DNA from 4 places in the Streptomyces sp. ML-6 genome. Region 2 is predicted to be linked to each of the others. Evidence: riboswitches for the same ligand, from Rfam matches in the RefSeq annotation. Region 2 holds a riboswitch; each other region holds the start of a gene.

Region 1 (5,701 bases), 860 kb from region 2:
GCTGCACTACTCCTTCGACTACGCGGTGGAGATGCGGGAGGTGCGGGCGATCATCGACGGCTACACCGCCACCGAGGACTTCTCGCGCGCCGAGGTCGGCCGGTACGTCGACGGCGACGAGGCCCGTCGCCGTCACCTCCTGCAGTCGGTCCTCCAGGCCGAGGGGCTGCGGATCGACGACTACCGGGAGCGGTTCGGCACCTCGCCCGCCGACGACTTCCCCGCCGAGCTGGCCCGCTTCGAGGCCCGCGGCTGGCTCGACGCGTCGGCCGGCGGAGCCGGGCTGCTGCGGCTCTCCCCCGAGGGCCTGGCCCACTCCGACGCCCTGGGTCCCGAGCTCTTCTCCCCCGGTGTACGGGCCGCGATGGCCGCGTACGAATTGAAGTGAGCGCGTCCATGGACCTGACCATCCTCTACCGCGGCCCGCTCTCCTCGTGCGACTACGACTGCCCGTACTGCCCGTTCGCCAAGCGGCGCGACAGCCGGGAGCAGCTGCGCGCCGACCGCGCCGCCCTGGAGCGGTTCACGGCGTGGGCCGCGGCGCAGACCGGCGACCGGCTCTCGGTGCTGTTCACGCCGTGGGGCGAGGGCCTGGTCCGTTCCTGGTACCGCCGGGCGCTGGTCGAGCTGGCGCGGCTGCCGCAGGTCCGCCGGGTCGCGATCCAGACCAACCTCAGCAGCCGTACGGGCTGGCTGGCCGAGGCGGACGGGACCGACCGCGAGAAGATCGCGCTCTGGTGCACGTACCACCCGGGGCAGACGCCGTACGAGAGGTTCCTCGGCAAGTGCCGGGAGCTGACCGCGCTGGGCGTCCGGTACAGCGTCGGGATCGTCGGGCTCGACGAGCACCTGGCGGAGGCCCGGCGGCTGCGGGCCGCGCTGCCGGACGAGGTCTACCTGTGGGTGAACGCCGCGGAGGGCCACACCTATACGGACGAGGAGGCGGACCGCTGGACGGCCGTCGACCCGCTCTTCCCGTACAGCCGGCATCCGCACCGGTCGGCGGGGCTGCCCTGCCGGACCGGTGAGTCGGTCGTCTCGGTGGACGGGGAGGGCACCGTGCGGCGCTGCCACTTCGTACCGGCGGAACTCGGCAACCTCTACGACGGGAGCTACCGGCGGGCGCTCGGGCCGCGGGCCTGTCCGCTGGCGGTCTGCGACTGCCACATCGGGTACGTGCATCTGGAGACGCTGCCGCTGTACGACGTCTTCGCGGGCGGTGTGCTGGAGCGGATACCGGCGTCGTCGCCGCCGTCCCTCCCCGGACGGGCCTGAGGCCCGGATCCGTCCGTCGTACGGCCGGGCCCGGGCCCACCCGCTTCCGTTCTGCGAGGAATACTTCGGGGTCTTTCGTCGGGATCATGCCGGTCCGATCCCGACGAAAGAGCCTAGAGCGGCAGCAGGTCCGGCCGCTTCGCTTCGACGTGGTCGCCGGAGGACTCGCCGCGCAGCCGTCGGCCGATCCACGGCACCAGGTACTCGCGCGCCCAGTGGATGTCGTCGCGCCGCACTTCGAGCGTGCCGCGCTGGGCCTGCGGGGGCCATTCCTGGTCGGGGTCGGCCGGCACCTCCATGCCGAGGACCTGGGCGGCGCGCAGCGCGACCCTGGTGTGTCCCTCGGGCGAGAGGTGGAGCCGGTCGTCGTCCCAGGCGCGCCGGTCCTGGACGGACCGCAGCGACCACAGGTCGAGGACCGGGCACCCGTAGCGGTCCGCGATGGCCCGCACATGGGCGTTGTACGTGGCGATCTTGCCGCGCAGATGGCGCAGCACGGGGACGCCGCGGGTGTCGAAGCCGGTGGTGATCATGACCGTCCCGACCGATCCGGTCAGGTCGGCGACCGCGCGCTCGAAGCGCTCGGCCACGTCGTCGGGGTCGGTCCCGGGGCGGATGATGTCGTTGCCGCCCGCGCAGAAGCTCACCAGGTCGGGGGCGAGTTCCTTGGCGCGCGGCACCTGCTCCTCGACGATCTGGTCGAGGAGGCGTCCACGTACGGCGAGGTTGGCGTACCGGAAGTCCCCGTGGGGGCCCACGTCCGGTCCGGTGTCCGGGAGTTGGTCCGCGAGGAGTACCGCGAACCGGTCCGCCCAGCCGACGAAGGTCCCGTCCGGGCCCGGGTCGCCGACTCCCTCGGTGAAGCTGTCGCCGATCGCCGCGTACGACCCGATGACACCATGTCGGTTGGTGATGCCACGTTGATTTTTTCTCGAATCGTCTGCCACAAGCGCTTATCCTGCACCGACGAATGTGACCTACGCGACCGTAATATGGGGTTGACGAGAGGTGAGATAGACCACCCGGTCAGTTTTTGGCAAAGGGGGAATACGCCGAAGGGGCGGTGCGCCGTCGCGCACCGCCCCTTCCGTTTCACCCGGGCCGGATTCCGCCGTCCGGTTGCCCGGCCGTACGGATCAGGCGTGGATCCACACGGATCAGACGTGGATGCCGTGCGAGGCCAGGTAGGCGATGGGGTCGATGTCCGAGCCGTACGCCGGACCGGTGCGGACCTCGAAGTGCAGGTGCGGGCCGGTGGAGTTGCCGGTGGAGCCGGAGAGGCCGATCTGCTGCCCGGCGCTCACGCTCTGGCCCGCCGAGACGGAGAGGGAGGACATGTGGCCGTACTGCGAGTAGCGGCCGTCGGCGTGCTTGATGACGACCTGGTTGCCGTACGCGCCGCCCCAGCCGGCGGTGACGACGGTGCCCGAGGTGATGGCCTTCACGCTGGTGCCGGTGGAGACGGGGAAGTCGATCCCGCTGTGGCTGCCGCTGGACCAGTTGGAGCCGGAGGCCCGGTAGTTGGTGGTGTGGTTGCCGGGAACCGGGTGGACGTAACCGGAGCCGGCGCCCTGAGCGGCCGGGGCGGAGGTCGCGGCCTTGGACTGGGCGGCGGGCGCGGTCTTGACCGGAGCCGACTTGACCGGGGCCGACTTCTTCGCGGTCGAGGGCACCGAGGGGGCCTTCGACGGGAGGGACGAGCCGGTGCCCGCGCCGGTGGACGCGGCGCCGCCGGACGCCTTGGCGCCGAGGGTCAGCTTCATGCCCGGGAAGATCAGGCCGGGGTTCTCGCCGACGACCTGGCGGTTGTCCTGGTACAGCTTCTGCCAGCCGCCCTGGACCTTGTGCTCGGCCGCGATCTTCGCCAGGTAGTCGCCGGGGACGACGGAGTACGTCGTGGCGGCGGGGGCCTGCTTCTGCGCGACCGGCTGGGCGGGCGCGGTGGTGACGGGAGCCTGCTGCGGCACGGCGGCCGGGGCGGCCTGCTCCGCGGCGTGGGCACCGGTGGCGCCGAGCAGCGGGAGCGCGATGACGGCGCCACCGGCGCTCGCCGCGACGACGCCGCGGGCGATGGGGCCGACCTTGGGACGACGGTGCTTACCCGATATGGGCATGAAGTATTTCCTCTCCGGCGCCTGCGAGGTGAGCTGTCGGGTTCGGGCTGGAGATGCCCGGCCGCGCGAGCGCGACTTCACCCCTAGCCGGCCGGATTTCCCGGTCGGCGACTTACCTGGTTCCCCCGCTCCTGCCACGCGATCAGTGGGTGCGAATTCCGGGCGGCGGCAGGATTGGGCGGTCCGTCCGGATTGACGGTGACCGTAGGCGAGCCGGGACACCGAGAACAAGCCACGAGTTCCGGGCCGGATTCCACACCCGGGAAATCGGCACGGAATTCCGGTCACCCTCCGTGGATTAAGGATCTTGCCTTTCCGCGCCGCGCACGGAATTCCCGACCGCTCCTTCGCCACACACCGTCACGGATATGATCCCGCTCACCAATGGGCGGCCATCCCCCACGCAATCCGAGCAAGTTGCTCGAAAGCGCACATTTTGGACATGGCTCGCGCGTCGCCCCTTTCGGAGCCTCAGCACGCGCGTCAAGATCCCCCGGGGCGGGGCGTGCGGCCCCGAGTCGGTCGATCAGCGCGTACCGGGCAGCCACGTGCTCGACCCGGGGCCTCTGCGGATACCCCTCACCCGGCCACCCCGCATCGGTGAAACAGCGGTTGAAATCCCATTTCGCCCAGTCGACGGGAGCGCTGGAGAGCAGGGTGTCCAGCTGTTCCAGGAGATATTCGCGCACATCGGTGCGGGCCGGTTCAGCACCAGCCGATTGCGGCAATCGGCCCGCTTCCCGCTTGGGAAGTGCCGCACCCGGTCCGGGTGCGCACGATGGAGATCATTGTCCGGGTCAGCCCTTTCCGGTTCGACCCGGATTTCGAAGGGCCGGGAGGACGGCTCCGGCTCCTTCGCCAGGGGCTCGGCCGCCACGAGGGAGAGCTTCGGCCTCCAGTTACAGGTGGATCAGCTCGTTCCGCTCGGTGAGCCGCAGCGCGTCACCGCTGTCCGCCCCGGCGAGCAGCCGGACCCGGCCCGCGGGCCATTCACCGGGCGGACCGGCCGCAGGAACAAGGGAGTTCGCGAGGGTCACAGGGGTATCGACAGGCAATGGCCGAGATGATTGCCTGAGGAATCCATGTCGTATCGTCGCGGGAGTGGCCTTGCCGGCGACTCCCGCCGGCCCCAGAGACCTTCCAGGAGTCGCCGTGACCCAGCAGTTGCCGCAGATCCCGTCGACGGAACCCGAGCTGGCGGGCGTCCGCAACTTCCGCGACGTGGGCGGCCTGCCCGCGGCGGACGGCCGACGGGTGCGGCACGGGCGGCTCTTCCGCAGCGGTCACCTCGCGCACGCCACGGCCGAGGACGCAGCCTTCCTCGGCGGTCTCGGTCTGCACACCGTCTTCGACTTCCGCAACGAGACCGACCGGCGGCTCGACGGCCTGGACGTGGAGCTGCCCGGTGTGCGGAGCGTGAACATACCCCTCTCCGACCCGGCCGACGGGGCGGAGTTCTGGCACGTGGTCCGGGACGGCGACGTCGCGCAGCTGCACGCGATACTCGGCGACGGCAAGGGGGTGAACCGGATGATCGCCTCGTACCGGTCGATCATTCTGGACCGGACCGCCGAGCACAGCCAGGTCCTGCACGCCCTGGCCGAGGACAGCGTTCCGGCACTGATGCACTGCGCGGCGGGCAAGGACCGGGCCGGCCTGGCGATCGCGGTGTCGCTGCTGGCCGTCGGGGTCGGGCGCGAGGAGATCGAGGCCGACTACCTGAAGTCCAACGATGCCCACCGCCGCTACAAGGTGCGCCGCAGCGACATGTCGGCGAAGGGCATGTCGGACGAGGTGATGGAGCTGCTCAATCCGCTCTTCGGAGCCCGTGCCGAGTACCTGGCCGCGGCCTTCGCCGTCATCGACGAGACCTGGGGCGGCACGGACCGCTACTTCTCCGAGGGACTGAAGCTCTCCCCCGAGACCCGCGAGCGGCTGCGCGACCGGCTCCTCGACGAGTCCTGATCGGGAACGGGGCGCGGTCCGGAACGGGGCGCGGCCGGAAACGGCGCGCGCGGGAGCGGAGTACGGGCGGGGCGTGAACGGGAGTGCGCCCGATCCGCCCCGGCGCGTGTTCAGCCCTTGCCCGCCACCGCGAACAGCAGGTAGAGGAAGGCCGCGAGGATGTGCCCGGCGATGAGGTAGGCGAACAGCCGGATCACCACACCGCGGGGGAACTTCCGTTCCTGGGCCTCGTACTTCTTCGTGGACCCGAGCGGGTCGAAGTTCTCCGAATCGGACATGACGGTCCTCTCTGGTGACCGGCCGGGCCGGTCTCAGCGATGGTGGATGCCGCTGCCGAGGCACAGCTC
Region 2 (5,701 bases):
GGGCCTGGCGGACCAGTTCCCGTTGCCGTTCCCTGCCCTCGGCGCCCCATTCGGCGTATCCGGCGGAGAGGACGACCAGGCCCTGGACGCCGTGCTCGCCGCAGTCCTCGACGGCTTCGGGTACCCGGTCGGCGGGCACGGCCACGACCGCGAGGTCGACCGGTTCCCCGATCTCGCCGATCGAACGGTGGGCCGGGACGCCGTCGACCGTGTCCCGGTCGTCGGCGAAGGCGTGGTTCACGGCGTACGTGCGGCCGGTGAAGCCGGCCCCGAGGAGGTTGCGCAGCACCGTGCGGCCGACGCCGCCGGGGGTGCGGCCGACGCCGATGACGGCGACGGAGCCCGGGGCCAGCAGGCGCTGCACGGACCGTGCCTCGGCGCGCTGCTCGCGGCCGCGCTGGACGGCGAGGGACTCGGCGGTCGGTTCGAGGTCCAGGGTCAGGTGGACGGAGCCGTCCTCGAAGCTGCGCTGCTGGGTGTACCCGGCGTCCCGGAACACCTTGATCATCTTGGTGTTGGCGGGCAGCACCTCGGCGGCGAAGCGCCGGATGCCGCGCTCGCGGGCGACGGCCGCGATGTGTTCGAGGAGGGCCGAGGCCACTCCCCGGCCCTGGTGCGCGTCCTGGACGAGGAAGGCGACCTCGGCCTCGTCGGCGGGGGCGGAGGCGGGCCTGCCCCGCTCGTCGATCCGGTCGTAGCGGACGGTCGCGATGAACTCGCCGCCGACCGTGACGGCGAGGCCCACCCGGTCGACGTAGTCGTGATGGGTGAAGCGGTGCACGTCCCGGTCGGAGAGCCGGGGGTACGGGGCGAAGAACCGGTAGTACTTCGACTCGTCGGAGACGTGCTCGTAGAAGCTGACCAGCCGTTCGGCGTCGTCCGTGGTGATGGGCCTGATCCGTGCGGTTCCCCCGTCGCGGAGCACCACGTCGGCCTCCCAGTGGTCGGGATAGGCGTGGGGCGGACTCTGCTCCGGCGCGGGCTGCATGGGCAAAGACTACGGCGCCGCCACCGGTCGCGTGGGGGTCGGGGCCGGGGCAGGCTGGGGGGGCGATCGGCACCGCCGCGGGCGTCGTGGGCACGTTCCGGGCCGATCGGAGCACCGCGCACCGCGTGAGAGAATGGTCTAGACAACTGTTGATCCATGAAGGGCAGAACCATGGCTGAGCGCCGCGTCAACGTCGGTTGGGCCGAGGGCCTGCACGCCCGCCCCGCTTCCATCTTCGTCCGTGCCGCCACGGCTTCCGGCATCCCCATGACGATCGCCAAGGTCGACGGCACCCCGGTGAACGCCGCCTCCATGCTCGCGGTGCTCGGTCTCGGCGCGCAGGGGGGCGAGGAGATCGTGCTCGCGTCCGAGGCCGACGACGCCGAGGTCGCCCTGGACCGCCTGGCGAAGCTGGTCGCCGAGGGGCTCGAGGAGCTTCCGGAGACCGTCTGAAACATTTTCTGCGAGAGAGTCGCGGCACCCTGAACCGGAGCCGCGGCTCTTTTGTTTCCCGCCCCTCGGGCTTCCCCCTGCTTCTTGGGCTTCCTCTGCTTCTCGGAGCTTCCCCTCGTCTTCCCCGGCGTTTCCCCTGTGCCCCCGCCGAAATATTACGGAGCAGCCCGAGCAGATCCGGACCGTGGAATCCTCGAGCGGATCCGGACCGGGGAATCAAAGCCCACAGGATCAGGACGGAATGAATTCAGGCCGGTGAAATCAATGCGGGAAGGGCCCGCCTTCACGGAATCACGCTTCACCCCTTTGTATACGGCGTGATCGTTAATGCCGCGCACCCGCGGTGTGCACGGAATGTTTCGAAGTCCTCACCCGGCCGGTGCGCGGAGCGGGCCGGCGGGCCGTGCGGTCCCCCGGCCGGTCGGTCCGGCGCAGCCGGTGCGCGGCCGCGGCCCGTTCGACGTGCTGGGCGGCCAGCGCCCTGGCCCGGTCCGCGTCGCGGCGCGCCACCGCGTCCACGATGGCCCCGCGCTCGGCCCAGGAGTCCATCGGCCGGGCGGGCGGCTCGACCGTGTACATCCAGGCGATCTTGTACCTGAGCTGAGTGAGCAGGGCGGTCAGGCCGGGGCTGCCCGATGCCTGCACCAGCGTCTCGTGGAACCAGCCGTCCAGCGGGCGCAGCTCCTCCACTTCGCCCCGCCCGGCCCGGTCCCGGCCGAGTCCGACCAGGCCGCGCAGCACCTTGAGGTGCGCCTCGGTGCGGCGCCGGGCGGCCCGCGCGGCGCCCAGTGGCTCCAGCAGCATCCGGACCTCCAGGAGGTCGGCCGCCTCCAGCTCGGTGGGCTCGGCGACCCAGGCGCCCGCGTGGCGGCGGGTGACCACGAACCCCTCCGCCTCCAGGGTCCGCAGCGCCTCTCTCACCGGGACCCGGGAAACCCCGTACCGGCGCGCCAGCAAATCCTCGGTGAGCCGGCTGCCCCGCTCGAAGACGCCCGAGACGATGTCGTCACGAATTGCCTTGCATGCCGAATGCGCCGGAATGTGCATGCCCGAACCTCCGCCTCAATACCCGCACACCGCGGCCGACCGGTGTCTGCCCCGTGACTCTATTGCAATGCGGCCGAATTTCCGATGCCGGACGGAAATTCATGAATATCTTTTGGCCACGGGGCGGTTCGGCGAACGGGTGCCCGCGCCGGAGTGCCGGGCGGACACGCCGATGGCCCCGGCGAACTGCCGGGGCCATCGGAAGGGCGGGGAGGGGTGCCGCGGAGTGCGCGGGTCAGACGTTGACGCCGTGCGCGCGCAGGTACGCGACGGGGTCCACGTCGGAGCCGTACGCCGGGCTCGTGCGGGCCTCGAAGTGGAGGTGGGGGCCGGTGGAGTTGCCGGTCGAGCCGGAGAGGCCGATCTGCTGGCCCGCGCCGACGCTCTGGCCGACGGAGACGCCGATCGAGGAGAGGTGGCCGTACTGCGTGTACGTCCCGTCCGTCATCCGGAGCACGATGTTGTTGCCGTACGCGCCGCCCCAGCCGGCCTCGACGACCGTACCGGCGCCGACGGCGACGACGGAGCTGCCGGAGGCAGCGTGGAAGTCGATGCCCGAGTGGCTGCCGGAGGACCAGAGCGAACCGTTGGACTTGTAGCCGGTGCTGACGTACGAACCGGCGACCGGCAGCCGGAAGGCGCCCAGCCGGGCACGCTCGGCGGACCGGGCGGCGCGCACCTCCTCGGCACGCGCCTCGGCCGCCCGCTTCGCCTCGGCCTTCTTCCTGGCTTCGGCCTTCCTCTTGGCCTCCGCCTCCGCCTTCGCCGCGGCCGCGGCCTCGGCCTGGTGCTGCTGTGCGTCGGCCTGGGCCTCGATCTGGCCGGCGAGGGTCGCGTCGATGGCGATGATTTGGTTCAGGCCGGCCCCGCTCGTGGCGGGGGCGTCGGAGCCCGCCGCGAGGGCCGGGGAGGCCAGGCCGCCGATGGCTCCGGTGGTGGCCAGGGTCGCGACGCCGACGGCCTTCACGCTCCCGCGCGTCAGGCGGCTCGGGGCACGGTGCTTCCCGGTGGCACGGGTGAACGCCATGAAGTGGCTGGTCCTTTCCTTCCTTCTCGCCTACCGGGTTAGCTGACGGGTTCGGAGCAGGAAGGTCTCCTACGGACCCCCGGCCGTCGCGGCTCGGGCGTCCGATTCACCCCAGGGACTTCATGGGTCCCCGGCTCCCCTGGCTCGCGCCGGACGGGGACTCGGCGATGACTGCCCGGTACGTCGCGGTTGCGGCATACGAGTGGCGGACAGCCGAGCCGACGCTAGGCGGGGCCGCTTTCATTCGCCAAACGGGCAGGCCTTTTTGTAGCGCATCCCACAGGGCAGACAGGCAACCTCCCCCACAAGAGCGGACAAAAGGGAGAATCGCGGCGAAATCCCTCTCGCTGCGATCCTCCCTTTGTCCGGGTGTGCGCATGTCCGGCCTTCCGCCTTCCGGCGGGGCCGTTCGTCAGCCGGAGACCACCGAGACCTCTCCGATGCCCAGTGCGCGGACCGGCTCCGCGATCCGGGCCGCGTCACCGACGAGGATCGTGACCAGCCGGTCCTCGGGGAACGCGTTGACGACCGCCGCGGTCGCCTCGACCGTGCCGGTCTCCGCGAGCCTGGCGTACAGCTGTGCCTGGTAGTCGTCGGGGAGGTGCTGCTCCACCTGGTCGGCGAGGGTGCCCGCGACGGAGGCCGCGGTCTCGAACTTCAGGGGCGCCACGCCCACGAGGTTCTGCACGGCCGTCTCGCGCTCCTCGTCGGTCAGGCCCTCCGCCGCCAGGGTCCGCAGGACCGTCCACAGGTCCCTGAGCGCCGGCTCGGTGGACTCCGTGTCCACGGACCCGCTGATGGCGATCATCGAGGCGCCGGTCGCGCCCGATTCGGAGTCCGGGGCCGAGGACCGCAGTACCTGGGCGAAGGCCCGGACACCGTAGGTGTAGCCCTTCTCCTCGCGCAGCACCCGGTCCAGCCGGGAGGTGAGCGTGCCGCCCAGGCAGTACGTGCCGAGCATCTGGGCCGGCCACACGCTGTCGTGCCGGTCGGCGCCGATCCGGCCGATCAGCAGCTGCGTCTGCACCGCGCCCGGACGGTCGACGATCACCACCCGCCCGGTGTCGTCGGCGGTGATCGGCGGGGCGGGCCGGGGTGCGGCGGGCTCGCCCGACCAGTCGCCGAGCGTGTCGGCGAGCAGGGCGTCCAGGTCGATACCGGTGAGGTCGCCGACGACCACGGCGGTCGCGGTGGACGGCCTGACGTGGGCGTCGAAGAACGCGCGCACCGCCGCCGAGTCGATCCGCTCCACCGTCTCCTCGGTGCCCTGACGCGGGCGCGACATCCGCGCCTCGGCCGGGAACAGTTCCTTGGAGAGCTGCTTGGCGGCGCGCCTGGCCGGGTTGGCCTGCTCGTGCGGGATCTCGTCGAGCCGGTTGCGCACCAGCCGCTCGATCTCGCCGTCCGGGAAGGCGGGCGCCCGGAGGGCCTCGGCGACCAGGGCCAGGGCCTTGGCGAGCCGGGAGGCCGGGACCTCCAGGGAAACCCGGACGCCGGGGTGGTCGGCATGGGTGTCGAGCGTGGCGCCGCAGCGCTCCAGCTCGGCGGCGAACTCCTCCGCGGTGTGCTTGTCGGTGCCCTCGGAGAGCGCCCGCGACATGATCGTGGCCACGCCGTCGAAACCCTCGGGCTCGGCGTCCAGCGGGGCGTCGAGGAAGACCTCCACCGCGACGACCTGCTGGCCGGGGCGGTGGCAACGCAGCACCGTCAGGCCGTTGGGCAGGGACCCCCGCTCCGGGGCGGGAAAGGCCCAGGGCCGGGCCACGCCGGGGGCCGGCTGGGGGTGGTACTGCATCGAAACTCCAGTCGCGGCGTCGGTCACTTGCCCGCTCCTTCGTGCGCGTCGGTGTCGTCGGCGTCGGTCTCGTCGGCGGTCTCGGCCGACTCGACCGGCTCGTAGACCAGCACCGCCCGGTTGTCGGGGCGCAGCTGGGCCCTGGCCGCGGCCTGGACCTCCTCCGCGGTCACGTCGAGCACCCGCTGCACGGCGGTCAGGGCCAGCTGCGGGTCACCGAACAGGACGGCGAAGCGGCACAGTTCGTCCGCGCGGCCCGCGACCGTGCCGAGCCGGTCCAGCCACTCGCGCTCCAACTGGGCCTGCGCCCGCTCCATTTCCTCGGGCGTGGGGCCCTCGGCGGCGAACCGGGCGAGCTCCTCGTCGACCGCGGTCTCGACCTCCGGCACCT
Region 3 (5,701 bases), 3.3 Mb from region 2:
TCAACCTCATCGGCAACGGCGTCCACTCCCTGCTGTGCGACCCGGAGCAGCGCGCACTGCTCCAGCACTCCATCGAGACGGAGGAGGGCGGGCTGCTGGAGACCGGGATCGAGGAGCTGCTGCGGTACGACGGCCCGGTCGAGCTGGCGACCTGGCGGTTCGCCACCGAGCCGCTGACGCTCGGCGGGCAGGAGATCGCGGCCGGGGACCCCGTGCTCGTGGTGCTCGCCGCCGCCGACCGCGACCCGGAACGCTTCCCGGACCCCGACACCCTGGACCTCGCACGGCGTGACAATCAGCACCTCGGATACGGGCACGGCATCCACTACTGCCTGGGCGCGCCGCTCGCCCGGCTGGAGGGCCGGACCGCGCTCGCCACGCTGCTGAGACGCCTTCCCGACCTGCGACTCGCGGTGGAACCAGGCGATCTGCGGTGGCGCGGCGGGCTCATCATGCGCGGACTGCGCACCCTTCCCGTGGAGTTCACGCCGGAGTCCGGACGGGCCGGAAGTGACACTCCGTCAACTCTGTGACTTTTACGTGATCCGCGCTGCATCGACTTGTGACTCGTGTTCGGGTCCGGCTAGGTTCACCGTTCGACCCACCAGTCACACGTCAGCTACACGGAAGGCAACCCCATGGGCTCCGCGAACGGCAAACACCGTCGCCCCCGTCAGGCACCCGCCATCGTCGTCGCCGCGGGCGTGACCGGGTCCGCCATCGCCATCCCGCTGCTCGGCGCTTCCGGTGCGCACGCGGCCGACGCCACGACCTGGGACCGGGTGGCCGAGTGCGAGAGCGGCGGCACGTGGAGCGCCGACTTCGGCAACGGCTCCTACGGCGGGCTCCAGCTCTCGCCGGAGACCTGGAAGGCGTACGGCGGCGAGTCGTACGCCGAGCGCGCCGACCTCGCCAGCCGGGCGCAGCAGATCGCCGTGGCCCAGAAGGTCCTGGAGGACCAGGGGCCGCAGGCGTGGCCCAGTTGCGCGGTCATCTCCGGCCTCGCGACGGACGGTGCGCTGCCCGGCGTCGACCCGGGGACCGCGCCCGGCACCGACCCGGGGACCGTGGCCTCCGCGGACCCGGAGCGGAGCGGGAAGCCCGCCGGGGAGACGTCGAAGCCCCCCGCCGGCGAGGCCGATCCGTCGGAGGGTGCCACGGGCGGTGCGGGTGCCGTGGACGGCGAGGACGGTTCGTCCGCACCGGGCGGCGCCGACGAGCCGTCAGGGGCGGTCACGCCCTCGCCCGACCCCTCGTCCGGAACCCCCACGGCCCCGTCCTCGGAGGGCTCCACGGAGGGCTCCACGGAGACCCCGTCCGACACGCCCGAGAAGTCCGTACCGTCCGGTTCACCTGAATCGTCCAGCGGTCAGGGTGGAAAGCACCGCGGTGCGCCGGCCGTCGAGGACGGCCGCGAGGTGGGTGTCGACGAGGGTCGCGAGTCGGGCCGTCACGCCTCCCGCGGCGGTGACGGTGCGCGCGGCACGGACGTCCCGGCCGCCGGTGACCCGTACACCGTCCGCCCCGGCGACAACCTCTGGGCCATCGCCGACGAGCAGAAGGTCCCTGGTGGGTGGGTTGCGCTGTACGAGGCGAACAGGGCCGAGGTCGGCTCCGACCCGGATCTCATCCTTCCCGGCCAGCGGCTCGACCTCGAGGTGGGCGCCGAGTGAGAGCCGCGTGAGAGCGGCCTGATGGCTGGCTGAAAAAGACCCCGGAACCGGGGCAGTTCAGGGACCTATGTCCACTTATGCGTAAGTGAGACATGGGTCTCTTTGCGTCAACTGGCGTGTCGCGCGCCGGGAGCCCTCGCACATCGGGCCCGACCTGCGGAAACGATGGATCCTCAGATGCAAGTAAGGGCTTATTGTCCGATGTGTCCATCTTTGAATGTGGGGGTTGCGTATGTCTACGGTCGGAACCGCTCGCACCGCGGGCCCCGTCGACCGTCACGCCGAATCCTGCCGTCGGTCGGAGGGAACAGACGCGTAAAGCGCCGTAGGCAGGAGCGGGGGACCCAGGTAGGCGCCGGCCCCGATCGTCGAAGGACGCATCAGGACCGGCTTGGGGTGAAGTCGCGTGCTAGGACGTGCGACCGGGCAACTCACTTGGCCCGAACCCGACAGCTCACCTCGTAGGCGTCGGTGAGGAGAAGTTCCATGCTGTTTTCCAGCAAGGGCAAGCACCGCCGCCCGTCCAAGGCGGTCCGCATCGCCACGCTCGCCGGTGTCACCGGTGCCGCCGTCGCCGCCCCCCTGATGGGTGCGAGCAGCGCCTCCGCCGCCTCCGTCGCCACCTGGGACGCCGTCGCCCAGTGCGAGTCCGGTGGCAACTGGTCGATCAACACCGGCAACGGCTACTACGGCGGCCTGCAGTTCTCCCAGTCCAGCTGGGCCGCCGCCGGCGGTCTGCAGTACGCCCCCCGCGCCGACCTGGCCACCAAGGCCCAGCAGATCGCCACCGCCGAGCGCCTCCTCGACATGCAGGGCCCGGGCGCCTGGGGCTGCGCCCGCGCCGGCGGCCTGACCAACGACGGTGTCGACCCGGGCGTCGACACCGGCTCCTCCGCCTCCACCGGCTCCACCGAGAAGTCCGGCTCCACCCAGCAGCAGAGCGCCCCGGCCGCCCCGAAGCAGCAGTCGCAGCCGACCCGCCAGGCCCAGCCGAAGCAGGAGCGCACCGAGGCCCCCGCCGCCTCCCGCTCCGAGCGCTCCGCCGCCCCGCGGGCCGAGGCGAAGAAGACCGTCACCACCCCGACCGGCAAGAAGGTCAAGAAGGGTGACGGCGAGTACGAGGTCGTCGCCGGCGACTCGCTGAGCAGGATCGCCGCCGAGCAGGGCGTCAAGGGCGGCTGGCAGAAGCTGTTCGAGCTGAACAAGGACATCGTCGAGAACGCCGACCTGATCTACCCGGGTCAGCAGCTGCACCTGACGAAGTAACCGGGACTCTCTCCTCCCCCGGCAGCCCCGGGCCGCGCGACCCTCCGTACGCGCGGCCCGGGGTTTCCGCCTTCCCGCCGCACGGGCGGGCCCCGGCCCTCCCTGCACGGCCCTCTCCTCGCCGGAGCCCTCCTCCCCGTAAAGGGGAGGGACTGTTCAACTCCTGTAGTTACTGACCGGTAAAAATCTGGTCTTTCCTCCCGGATTGTCCGCCCCCGGGTCCTTTTTCGTCCCAGGGGACGGGCGGTCGTCGGGCTGATCGGGCCGGGCCGGTTAGGCTCTTGTCGCAAGGCCAAAGCGACCCTGCACAACCAGCGTCATATCCCAGAAGGAGATGCCTCGTGCCGTCCATCGACGTCGTCGTAGCCCGGGAAATCCTCGACTCCCGCGGAAACCCCACGGTCGAGGTCGAGGTCGGCCTCGACGACGGCAGCACCGGCCGTGCTGCCGTCCCGTCCGGCGCCTCCACCGGTGCGTTCGAGGCCATCGAGCTTCGTGACGGTGACCCCAACCGCTACCAGGGCAAGGGCGTCGAGAAGGCCGTCCTCGCCGTGATCGAGCAGATCGGCCCGGAGCTCGTCGGCTACGACGCCACCGAGCAGCGCCTGATCGACCAGGCGATGTTCGACCTGGACGCCACGGAGAACAAGGGCTCGCTCGGCGCCAACGCCATCCTCGGTGTCTCGCTGGCCGTCGCCCACGCCGCGTCCGAGGCCTCGGACCTGCCGCTGTTCCGCTACCTGGGCGGCCCGAACGCGCACCTGCTGCCCGTTCCGATGATGAACATCCTCAACGGCGGCTCGCACGCCGACTCCAACGTGGACATCCAGGAGTTCATGATCGCCCCGATCGGCGCGGAGTCCTTCTCCGAGGCCCTGCGCTGGGGCACCGAGGTCTACCACACGCTGAAGAAGGTCCTGAAGGCCAAGGGCCTGTCGACCGGTCTCGGCGACGAGGGCGGCTTCGCGCCGAACCTGGACTCGAACCGCGCCGCCCTCGACCTCATCCTGGAAGCCATCAAGGAAGCCGGCTACGTCCCGGGCAAGGACATCGCGCTCGCGCTCGACGTCGCCGCCTCCGAGTTCTACAAGGACGGCGCGTACGAGTTCGAGGGCAAGTCCCGCTCGGCCGCCGAGATGACCGAGTACTACGAGGAGCTCGTCTCCGCGTACCCGCTGGTCTCCATCGAGGACCCGCTGTACGAGGACGACTGGGCCGGCTGGAAGGCCATCACCGACAAGCTCGGCTCCAAGGTCCAGCTCGTCGGCGACGACCTGTTCGTCACCAACCCGGAGCGCCTGGCCCGCGGCATCGAGGAGGGCTCCGCCAACGCCCTGCTCGTCAAGGTCAACCAGATCGGTTCGCTGACCGAGACCCTGGACGCCGTGGAGCTGGCCCAGCGCAACGGCTTCAAGTGCATGATGTCGCACCGCTCCGGCGAGACCGAGGACGTCACCATCGCCGACCTCGCCGTCGCCACCAACTGCGGCCAGATCAAGACCGGCGCCCCGGCCCGTTCCGAGCGCGTCGCCAAGTACAACCAGCTGCTGCGCATCGAGGAGATCCTCGACGACGCCGCGGTGTACGCGGGCCGCTCGGCGTTCCCCCGGTTCCGTTCCGCGAACTAGGACGCGCGCCGGAAGTAGCGTCGGCCGTCCCGCCGCGCGTACGGGGCCACGGCGCCCGTCCGTCCGTCCCCGCACTCGGTCCCGTACCGTGTGCGGGGACGGACGTGCGTATCGGGTGCGTATTGGGGAGGCGGAGAAATGGCCGCGAAGGACCGGGACCGGTTCTCCACCGCGACCCGGCTGCGACTGCTCGGCGAGCAGACCGCCGCCCGCGTCTACCGGTCCCAGAACCGCCGCCAGGCCCGCCGCTCGCGGCTCACCGGCCGGGCGGCGTTCCTCGCCCTCGTCGTCTGCTCCCTGGTGGTCGCGCTCGCGTACCCGATGCGCAGCTATGTCTCGCAGCGGGACGAGATCGCCGAACAGGAGCGACTGGCGGAGGAGGCGCGGATCCGCACCGAGGAGCTGCGCGACGAGAAGGCGCGCCTCCAGGACGACGCGTACATCAGGCAGCTGGCCCGTACGCATCTGCACTACCTTCTTCCCGGGGAGACCGGTTACACGGTGATCGACCCCGACGCGGTCGAGGAGCGCAACGGCAGGGCGGGCGAGTCCGGCCGGCCGTGGCACTCCAACCTCTGGGACGGCATCGACAGCGCCGACGGCGCCGGCGGCACCGACCGCGACTGACCCTCTCCACCCTCTCCACCCCTCTGCAGAACCGCAGTTCGAGCAGCCCGACCAGAACCTAGGCAGGCATGGAAACGCCCCCTCCCCAGACCGAGCCCACCGCCCCCACCGAGGCGGACATCGCCGCGTTCCAGCAGCAGCTGGGCCGGCCGCCGCGCGGCCTGCGCGCGATCGCGCACCGCTGCCCGTGCGGCAACCCCGACGTGGTCGAGACGCAGCCCCGGCTGGAGGACGGCACGCCGTTCCCGACGACGTACTACCTGACGTGCCCGCGCGCCGCGTCCGCGATCGGCACGCTGGAGGCGAACGGGGTCATGAAGGAGATGACCGAGCGCCTCGCCACCGACCCCGAACTGGCCGCCGCCTACCGGGCCGCCCACGAGGACTACATCGCCCGGCGCGACGCCATCGAGGTGCTGGAGGGCTTCCCGAGCGCGGGCGGCATGCCGGACCGGGTGAAGTGCCTGCACGTCCTGGTCGGGCACTCGCTGGCCGCGGGGCCCGGGG
Region 4 (5,701 bases), 1.3 Mb from region 2:
GAGTAGCAGAAGGCGACCGCGATGCAGAGCAGCGAGCCGATGGCGATGGTGAGGGCGGTGTACGTGCCGAGGCTGGAGAACAGGTCCGGCACGACCACGAAGAGGGTCGAGGCGGGCGTCACGCAGGAGAGCGTGAGCAGTGTTCCGCCCACGACGCCGATGGAACGCTTGAGCTTCTGGGGGGTGGGGCCGGTCGCTGGGGCGAGCGCCTGGGGAGCGCTGAGCGTGTCGGTCATCGTGCGGTTCCGATCAACAGTGATGGTGTTCGAGCGCGGGAGCGGTATCGCCTCCAGACGAGGACGTGGTGAGTGGTTTCGGCGCTCCCAGCGCGACATGCAATACCGACGAGTTCCGTTGGTCAAGAGCTGTTCAACTTCGGAATTCGTTGCTCGATGGTGCTGATCCGACGCTTTTGTGCTGACAGCGCTTTTTTCTGCGGGGGATCGGCGGGTACGGGAACCGCAGCCGTCCCGGAGGAATGTTTTGCCCGTATCCGCATGCCGGAAGGCTCGGCGGAGCCGGCGGGGTCGGCCGGGGAACGCGGGGCGCGACGGCCGCGGGTCGCGCATCGGCCGTCCTGGTGCCAGCCTGGAGTCATGGCTTGGGCGTCATGGACGACTCGCGGTGTGTTCTCCGGGCGCGGTGGTGTGCTCACGGACGAGGTCGGCGTCCTGTCCGGGGACCTCACCGTTCATACGACCTGGGCGGACGACACGGCCCAGATCACCGTGCAGTACACCGATGCGATCGACTGGTTCACCATGTCGGGCAGCCCCGTGCCGTGCCATTCGGAGGAGGAGAGCCGGCAGCTCCACGAGATGGCGGTGCGGGCGGTCCGGGCGGGCGGGGCGGCGACCGTCCCGGCGTCACCGGGCAGGGAACCGGGGCCGGCCGCGTAGCACCTTCGAGACCGTCCGCGCAGCACCTTCGGGACCGGCCGCGCAGCACCTTCGGGGCCGCCCGTGGGCACACCGCTCCCGGCCGGGCACGCCGGCCCGGCCACCGTACGCCGCGCAGAGTCAGGGGTTTCACAGGCTCGGAGATTTCACGGGGCCGGGGTTTCACAACCCCGGAGGTCTCACCGGCCCGGGCTTTCACCGCCCGCCCGGGGCTCCCGCAGCGCCGCGGCGACCAGTCCCTCGATCTCGCCCCCCGGCACGTCGCCGCCGCTCACCAGCCGGTCGAAGACCAGCCCGTCCACACAGGCCAGCAGGGTGAGGGTGCGCCCCTCGGCGTCCGCCACGCCCCGGGCGTCCAGGAACTCCCGCACGATCTCCCGTGCCGCGTTCCGGCGCGGTACGAGGATTTCGCGCAGTTCCGGATGGCGCACGCTCTCGACCGCGCACGCGTAGCGGGCGAGCGACCGCCGCCGCCCCTCCCCGGTGAGCCGTCCCTCGACGAACGCGGCGAGCCCGTCCGCGAGTTCGCCGGGGGTCCGTGGCATCGGGGTCCGCTCCCCCGCCGCCCGCAGCTCCGCCTGGTCCCGTTCGACGAGCCGCCGGACGAGCCCGGTGAGCAGGGCCCGGCGGGTGCGGAAGTAGGCCGAGGTGGTACCCGGGGGCAGGCCCGCCTCCCGGTCCACGGCCCGGTGGGTCAGTCCGCGCATCCCCTCGTCGGCCAGCACCTCGATGGCCGCGTCGGCGAGAACGGTGCGTCGATCAGTACTCATCCCCTCTTTCTACACCTGTAGAGGCCGCGTAGTACTCTCCTTCTACAGCCATAGAAGCCCGAGGGCGTGACGGTACGGGACGGAAGAGGGGGCCGGCATGGGCGGTACTGCGGTGGTGGTCGGCGGGGGCATCGGCGGGCTGGCCGCCGCGATCGGGCTGCGCCGTACCGGCTGGGAGACGACCGTCGTCGAGCGCGGCAGCGGACCGGACGACGCGGGCGCGGGCATCTCCCTGCACGCGAACGGCATCCGCGCGCTGGACGCCCTCGGCGTCGGGGCCGCGGTGCGTGCGGCCGCCCGGCCCCAGTACACCGGCGGCACCCGCACCCCGGGCGGACGCCTGCTGACGCGCATGGACGGGGCGGCGCTGGAACGCGAGTCGGGCACCCCGATCGTGGGCATTCCCCGGGCCGTGCTGCACCGGCTGCTGCGCACGGCGCTGCCCGCCGGAGCCCTGGTCGGTGGGGCCGAGGTGACCTCCGTCGACCGCTCCGACGCCTCCCGGGTGCGGCTCACCGCGGGCGACACCGTTCTCGACGCGGATCTGGTCGTGGCCGCCGACGGTGTGAACAGCCGGTTGCGCGCCCAGCTCTTCCCGGGGCACCCCGGCCCGGTCCACAGCGGTTCGACGGTGCTGCGCGCCATCACGGAGTCGCCGGTGGAGCTGCGCACCGACTTCGAGCTGACCTGGGGCCGGGGGGCCGAGTTCGGCCACATCGTGTTCGCGGACGGCCGGGCCGAGTGGCACGCGGTGTTCAACTCGCCCGCCGGGGTGCGTCATCCGGACCCGCTCGCCGAGGTCCGCCGCCGGTTCGGGGACTGGCACGACCCCATTCCGGCCCTGCTGGCGGCGACCAGGCCCGGCGCCGTGCTGCACCACGACGTCAACGAGCTGGTCACCCCGCTGCCCTCCTACGCGGTCGGGCGGGTCGCCCTTCTCGGCGACGCCGCCCACGCGATGACCCCGAACCTCGGCCAGGGCGCCTGCCAGGCGCTGGAGGACGCGGTGTCGCTGGCCGCCGCGCTCCGCGCCGGGCCCTCCGTCGAGTCGGCGCTCCGCCGCTACGACGCCGAGCGCCGCCCCCGCAGCCAGTCGGTCGCGAGGGCGGCTCGTCGGGCGGGCCGGATGGGGCAGCAGCTGTCGCATCCGGTGGCGATCGCACTGCGCAACGGGGCGCTGCGGCTGGCGCCGTCGCGGGTCACCGTCCGCGCCATCCTGCGGCACGCCGACTGGACGCCCCCGCGACCGGACTGACCGTGCGGTGCCTCAGTAGGCCCCGTTGACGTTGTCGATGGACCCGTACCTGGCGGCGGCGTAGTTGCACGCCGCCGTGATGTTGGCGACGGGGTCGTAGCTGTCCATCGACGTACCGGGCACGTGGTAGGCACGGAACGTGGGGTCGATGATCTGGAGGAGTCCCTTGGAGGGCGTGCCGGCGGCGGCGTTGGAGTCCCAGTTGTTGATGGCCCGGGGGTTGCCGGAGGACTCGCGCATGATGTTGCGGTGGATGCCCTCGTAGCTGCCGGGGATGCCGTGCCGGGCCATGACGGCCAGCGACTCCTTGATCCAGCCGTCCAGATCGTTCGTGTACGTCGCGGGCTGCGCGGCGACGACGCCGGTGGACGGCGCCGGGGTCGCCGACGCAGTTCCGGCGACGGCCAGCGGGAGCACGAGGGCGGCCACGCCCGTGCCCACGGCGATGAGACCCCGGACCGGCGGGACGGGCCTGCGACGACGGTACGCGCCCTTTGCGAGCATGGTGAGTTCCTCTCCGTCGCCTACGAGGTGAGCTGTCGGGTTCGGGCGGGAGGTGCCCGGCCGCACACGGATGCGGCTTCACCCCGAGCCGTTCCGGGGACCGGATCGGCGGCTTGCCTGGGTCCCCCGTTCCTGCCGTGCACGGGTGAGTCGGATGGCCGGACAGCGGCAGGATTCGGCGTTCCGTCCGGATTGACGGTGACCGTAGGCGAGAAACACCGAAAGGAACAAGACCAGAATTCCGCACGCAATTCATTCACAAGATCGAATGACCGGGAATTCGGTAACGCACTTCACAACGAACGGCCGAATTCCCTTGCACGGAAAGGGAACCGGCCCATCCGGGGCACCCTCACGGACATCGGACGTGACACGCGCCACTTAATCGCAAAAGGCACATTTTGAATGACATCAAAACCGCACAAAAGGGATATACAACCCTTATCACTCGGTGAGTAAAACGGGGTAGAACCCCCGCGAGTTCGTACGCCCCCTCGTCCGGATTTCTCGCCCGGACGAGGAATACGGGAAGTGCGGGCCCCGCTCTTCGGGGCCCGCACTCCTGTCGGGATCAGAGCCTTTCGAGGATCTTGTTCATCTGCTCGATCTCGGCGGTCTGGGCCGTCACCACGGCCTCGGCGAGCTTCTTCGCCTCGGCGTTGTCGCCCTTCTTCTGTTCGTCCTGGGCCATGGTGACCGCGCCCTGGTGGTGGGCGATCATGAGTTGGGCGAACTTCCTGTCGAAGTCCTTGCCCTTGGCGGCCTTCAGGTCGTCCATGTCCTTGTCGGACATCATTCCGGGCATTCCCGCCCCGTCCGAGCCGTGATCCATTCCGGGCATGTCACCCATCGGGGCTTCCGGCAGCGGCTTGCCCCACGACTTCAGCCAGCCCTTCATCGTGTTGATCTCGGGGTCCTGGGCCTCCTCGATCGCGGTGGCCAGCTTCTTGATCTCGGCGTCGGCGGCCCGGCCGTCGGCCAGCTCCGCCATCTCGATGGCCTGCTGGTGGTGCGGGATCATCTCCTGCGCGAACTTCACGTCCGCGTCGTTGAACGCACCGCCCGCGGCGGCCGGTGCGGATGCGCTGCCGGAGCCGTGGCTCATGCCGGGCATGGACGAGCCGTCGGACTTCGGGTCGTCGGAGGAGCCGCACGCCGTGAGCGCCAGGGCGAGGGCGGCGACGGTACCGGCGGTCGCGAGGGCGCGACGGCGACGGACAGCGGTGGGCAGGGAAACGCGCATGCTGGGTTCTTTCCAGGTGGACGCGCCACGTCGGTGGCACGCGGAACGGGTGGGGTCGTCCGACCGGTCCGGCCTCGGCCGACCGGAACCGGCGGCCCCGTCACGTCCGCGCGACGCACACCTGGATCAGCAGATCCCTGCCGCCGAACGGCGGCCCCCGTCGTTCCGGCCCGCGCACGGCCGCCCGGCGCCCGGCGACGCCCCGGGCCGCCAGGACCACCAGGCCCAGCGCGAGGAGCAGCGGCAGCACCCGGTCGCGGGCCTGGGTGAACACGCACGACTCGCCACTCGCCGAGGACCGGTCCTCGGCCGCCCGGACGGGGCCGTCCCCGTGCTGCGCGGCGGCGTGGCCGGCCATCTCCATGGGCACGGCGGGCCGGGGCCCGGACGGCTCCGGGGCCGTGGTCATCGCGTCGTGGCAGCCGCCGGCCGCGCCGACCGGGGCGCCGTGCATGAGGAACAGTCCGCACAGGACGGCGCACAGCACGAGCAGCCGGGACACTCCCGGTGCACGCGTCGGTCCGCGATCCACGGCTGCCTCGAACTCCTCGGTCGTACGGGTCCTGCGGTACGGGCCCCGACGATACCCCCACCGGGTTTGTCCGGCCCACCGCGCCCCCTGTCGGACACCTCGCTCGGCTACCGTGCCCCCGGATCGGGCGCCCCGGCCGTCCGCGGACCTCCCGCACGGGGCGGCCGGCAGGGAGTGGAGCGATGAACACATCGGCGGGAACGGGCGGGTTGAGGCGCCGGCTGGGCGTGTTCGACGCCGTGGTGATCGGCCTGGGATCGATGATCGGGGCGGGTGTCTTCGTCGCACCGGCGCCCGCCGCGGGCGCGGCCGGGTCGGGTCTGCTGATCGGTCTGGGCCTGGCGGCGGCGGTGGCCTACTGCAACGCGACGTCCTCCGCGCGGCTGGCCGCCCGCCACCCGGAGTCCGGCGGCACCTACGTGTACGGGAGGGAACGCCTCGGCGACTTCTGGGGCCACCTCGCCGGTTGGGGCTTCGTCGTCGGCAAGACGGCTTCCT

Evidence for each region. Region 2 has a riboswitch for cyclic di-AMP ahead of OCT49_RS27390 (M23 family metallopeptidase). Riboswitches for the same ligand answer to the same signal wherever they lie in the genome.
Region 1: linked by a shared signal. The riboswitch ahead of OCT49_RS30950 (M23 family metallopeptidase) and the one ahead of OCT49_RS27390 (M23 family metallopeptidase) in region 2 are both predicted to bind cyclic di-AMP.
Region 3: linked by a shared signal. The riboswitch ahead of OCT49_RS12580 (transglycosylase family protein) and the one ahead of OCT49_RS27390 (M23 family metallopeptidase) in region 2 are both predicted to bind cyclic di-AMP.
Region 4: linked by a shared signal. The riboswitch ahead of OCT49_RS32815 (transglycosylase SLT domain-containing protein) and the one ahead of OCT49_RS27390 (M23 family metallopeptidase) in region 2 are both predicted to bind cyclic di-AMP.

Annotation. Positions count from the first base shown of each region.
Region 1 is NZ_JAOTIK010000001.1:7,041,974-7,047,674, reverse strand. It holds gene OCT49_RS30965 (STM4012 family radical SAM protein) at 1-388, shown strand, start outside; gene OCT49_RS30960 (STM4011 family radical SAM protein) at 397-1,275, shown strand; gene OCT49_RS30955 (SGNH/GDSL hydrolase family protein) at 1,389-2,222, opposite strand; gene OCT49_RS30950 (M23 family metallopeptidase) at 2,433-3,389, opposite strand; cyclic di-AMP (ydaO/yuaA leader) riboswitch at 3,393-3,547, opposite strand; partial or broken gene OCT49_RS30945 (alpha-galactosidase) at 3,890-4,257, opposite strand; gene OCT49_RS30940 (hypothetical protein) at 4,289-4,426, opposite strand; gene OCT49_RS30935 (tyrosine-protein phosphatase) at 4,542-5,354, shown strand; gene OCT49_RS30930 (DUF6126 family protein) at 5,465-5,632, opposite strand; gene OCT49_RS30925 (helix-turn-helix domain-containing protein) at 5,666-5,701, opposite strand, start outside.
Region 2 is NZ_JAOTIK010000001.1:6,185,191-6,190,891, reverse strand. It holds gene OCT49_RS27405 (bifunctional acetate--CoA ligase family protein/GNAT family N-acetyltransferase) at 1-988, opposite strand, end outside; gene OCT49_RS27400 (HPr family phosphocarrier protein) at 1,160-1,441, shown strand; gene OCT49_RS27395 (GntR family transcriptional regulator) at 1,766-2,488, opposite strand; gene OCT49_RS27390 (M23 family metallopeptidase) at 2,724-3,515, opposite strand; cyclic di-AMP (ydaO/yuaA leader) riboswitch at 3,529-3,692, opposite strand; gene OCT49_RS27385 (M16 family metallopeptidase) at 3,928-5,310, opposite strand; gene OCT49_RS27380 (M16 family metallopeptidase) at 5,334-5,701, opposite strand, start outside.
Region 3 is NZ_JAOTIK010000001.1:2,912,250-2,917,950, reverse strand. It holds gene OCT49_RS12590 (cytochrome P450 family protein) at 1-533, shown strand, start outside; gene OCT49_RS12585 (transglycosylase family protein) at 639-1,673, shown strand; cyclic di-AMP (ydaO/yuaA leader) riboswitch at 1,985-2,156, shown strand; gene OCT49_RS12580 (transglycosylase family protein) at 2,160-2,939, shown strand; gene eno (phosphopyruvate hydratase) at 3,281-4,567, shown strand; gene OCT49_RS12570 (FtsB family cell division protein) at 4,706-5,194, shown strand; gene OCT49_RS12565 (DUF501 domain-containing protein) at 5,263-5,701, shown strand, end outside.
Region 4 is NZ_JAOTIK010000001.1:7,477,095-7,482,795, reverse strand. It holds gene OCT49_RS32835 (APC family permease) at 1-236, opposite strand, end outside; gene OCT49_RS32830 (hypothetical protein) at 597-899, shown strand; gene OCT49_RS32825 (TetR/AcrR family transcriptional regulator) at 1,079-1,669, opposite strand; gene OCT49_RS32820 (FAD-dependent monooxygenase) at 1,767-2,924, shown strand; gene OCT49_RS32815 (transglycosylase SLT domain-containing protein) at 2,937-3,428, opposite strand; cyclic di-AMP (ydaO/yuaA leader) riboswitch at 3,431-3,619, opposite strand; gene OCT49_RS32810 (DUF305 domain-containing protein) at 4,000-4,671, opposite strand; gene OCT49_RS32805 (hypothetical protein) at 4,772-5,203, opposite strand; gene OCT49_RS32800 (APC family permease) at 5,386-5,701, shown strand, end outside.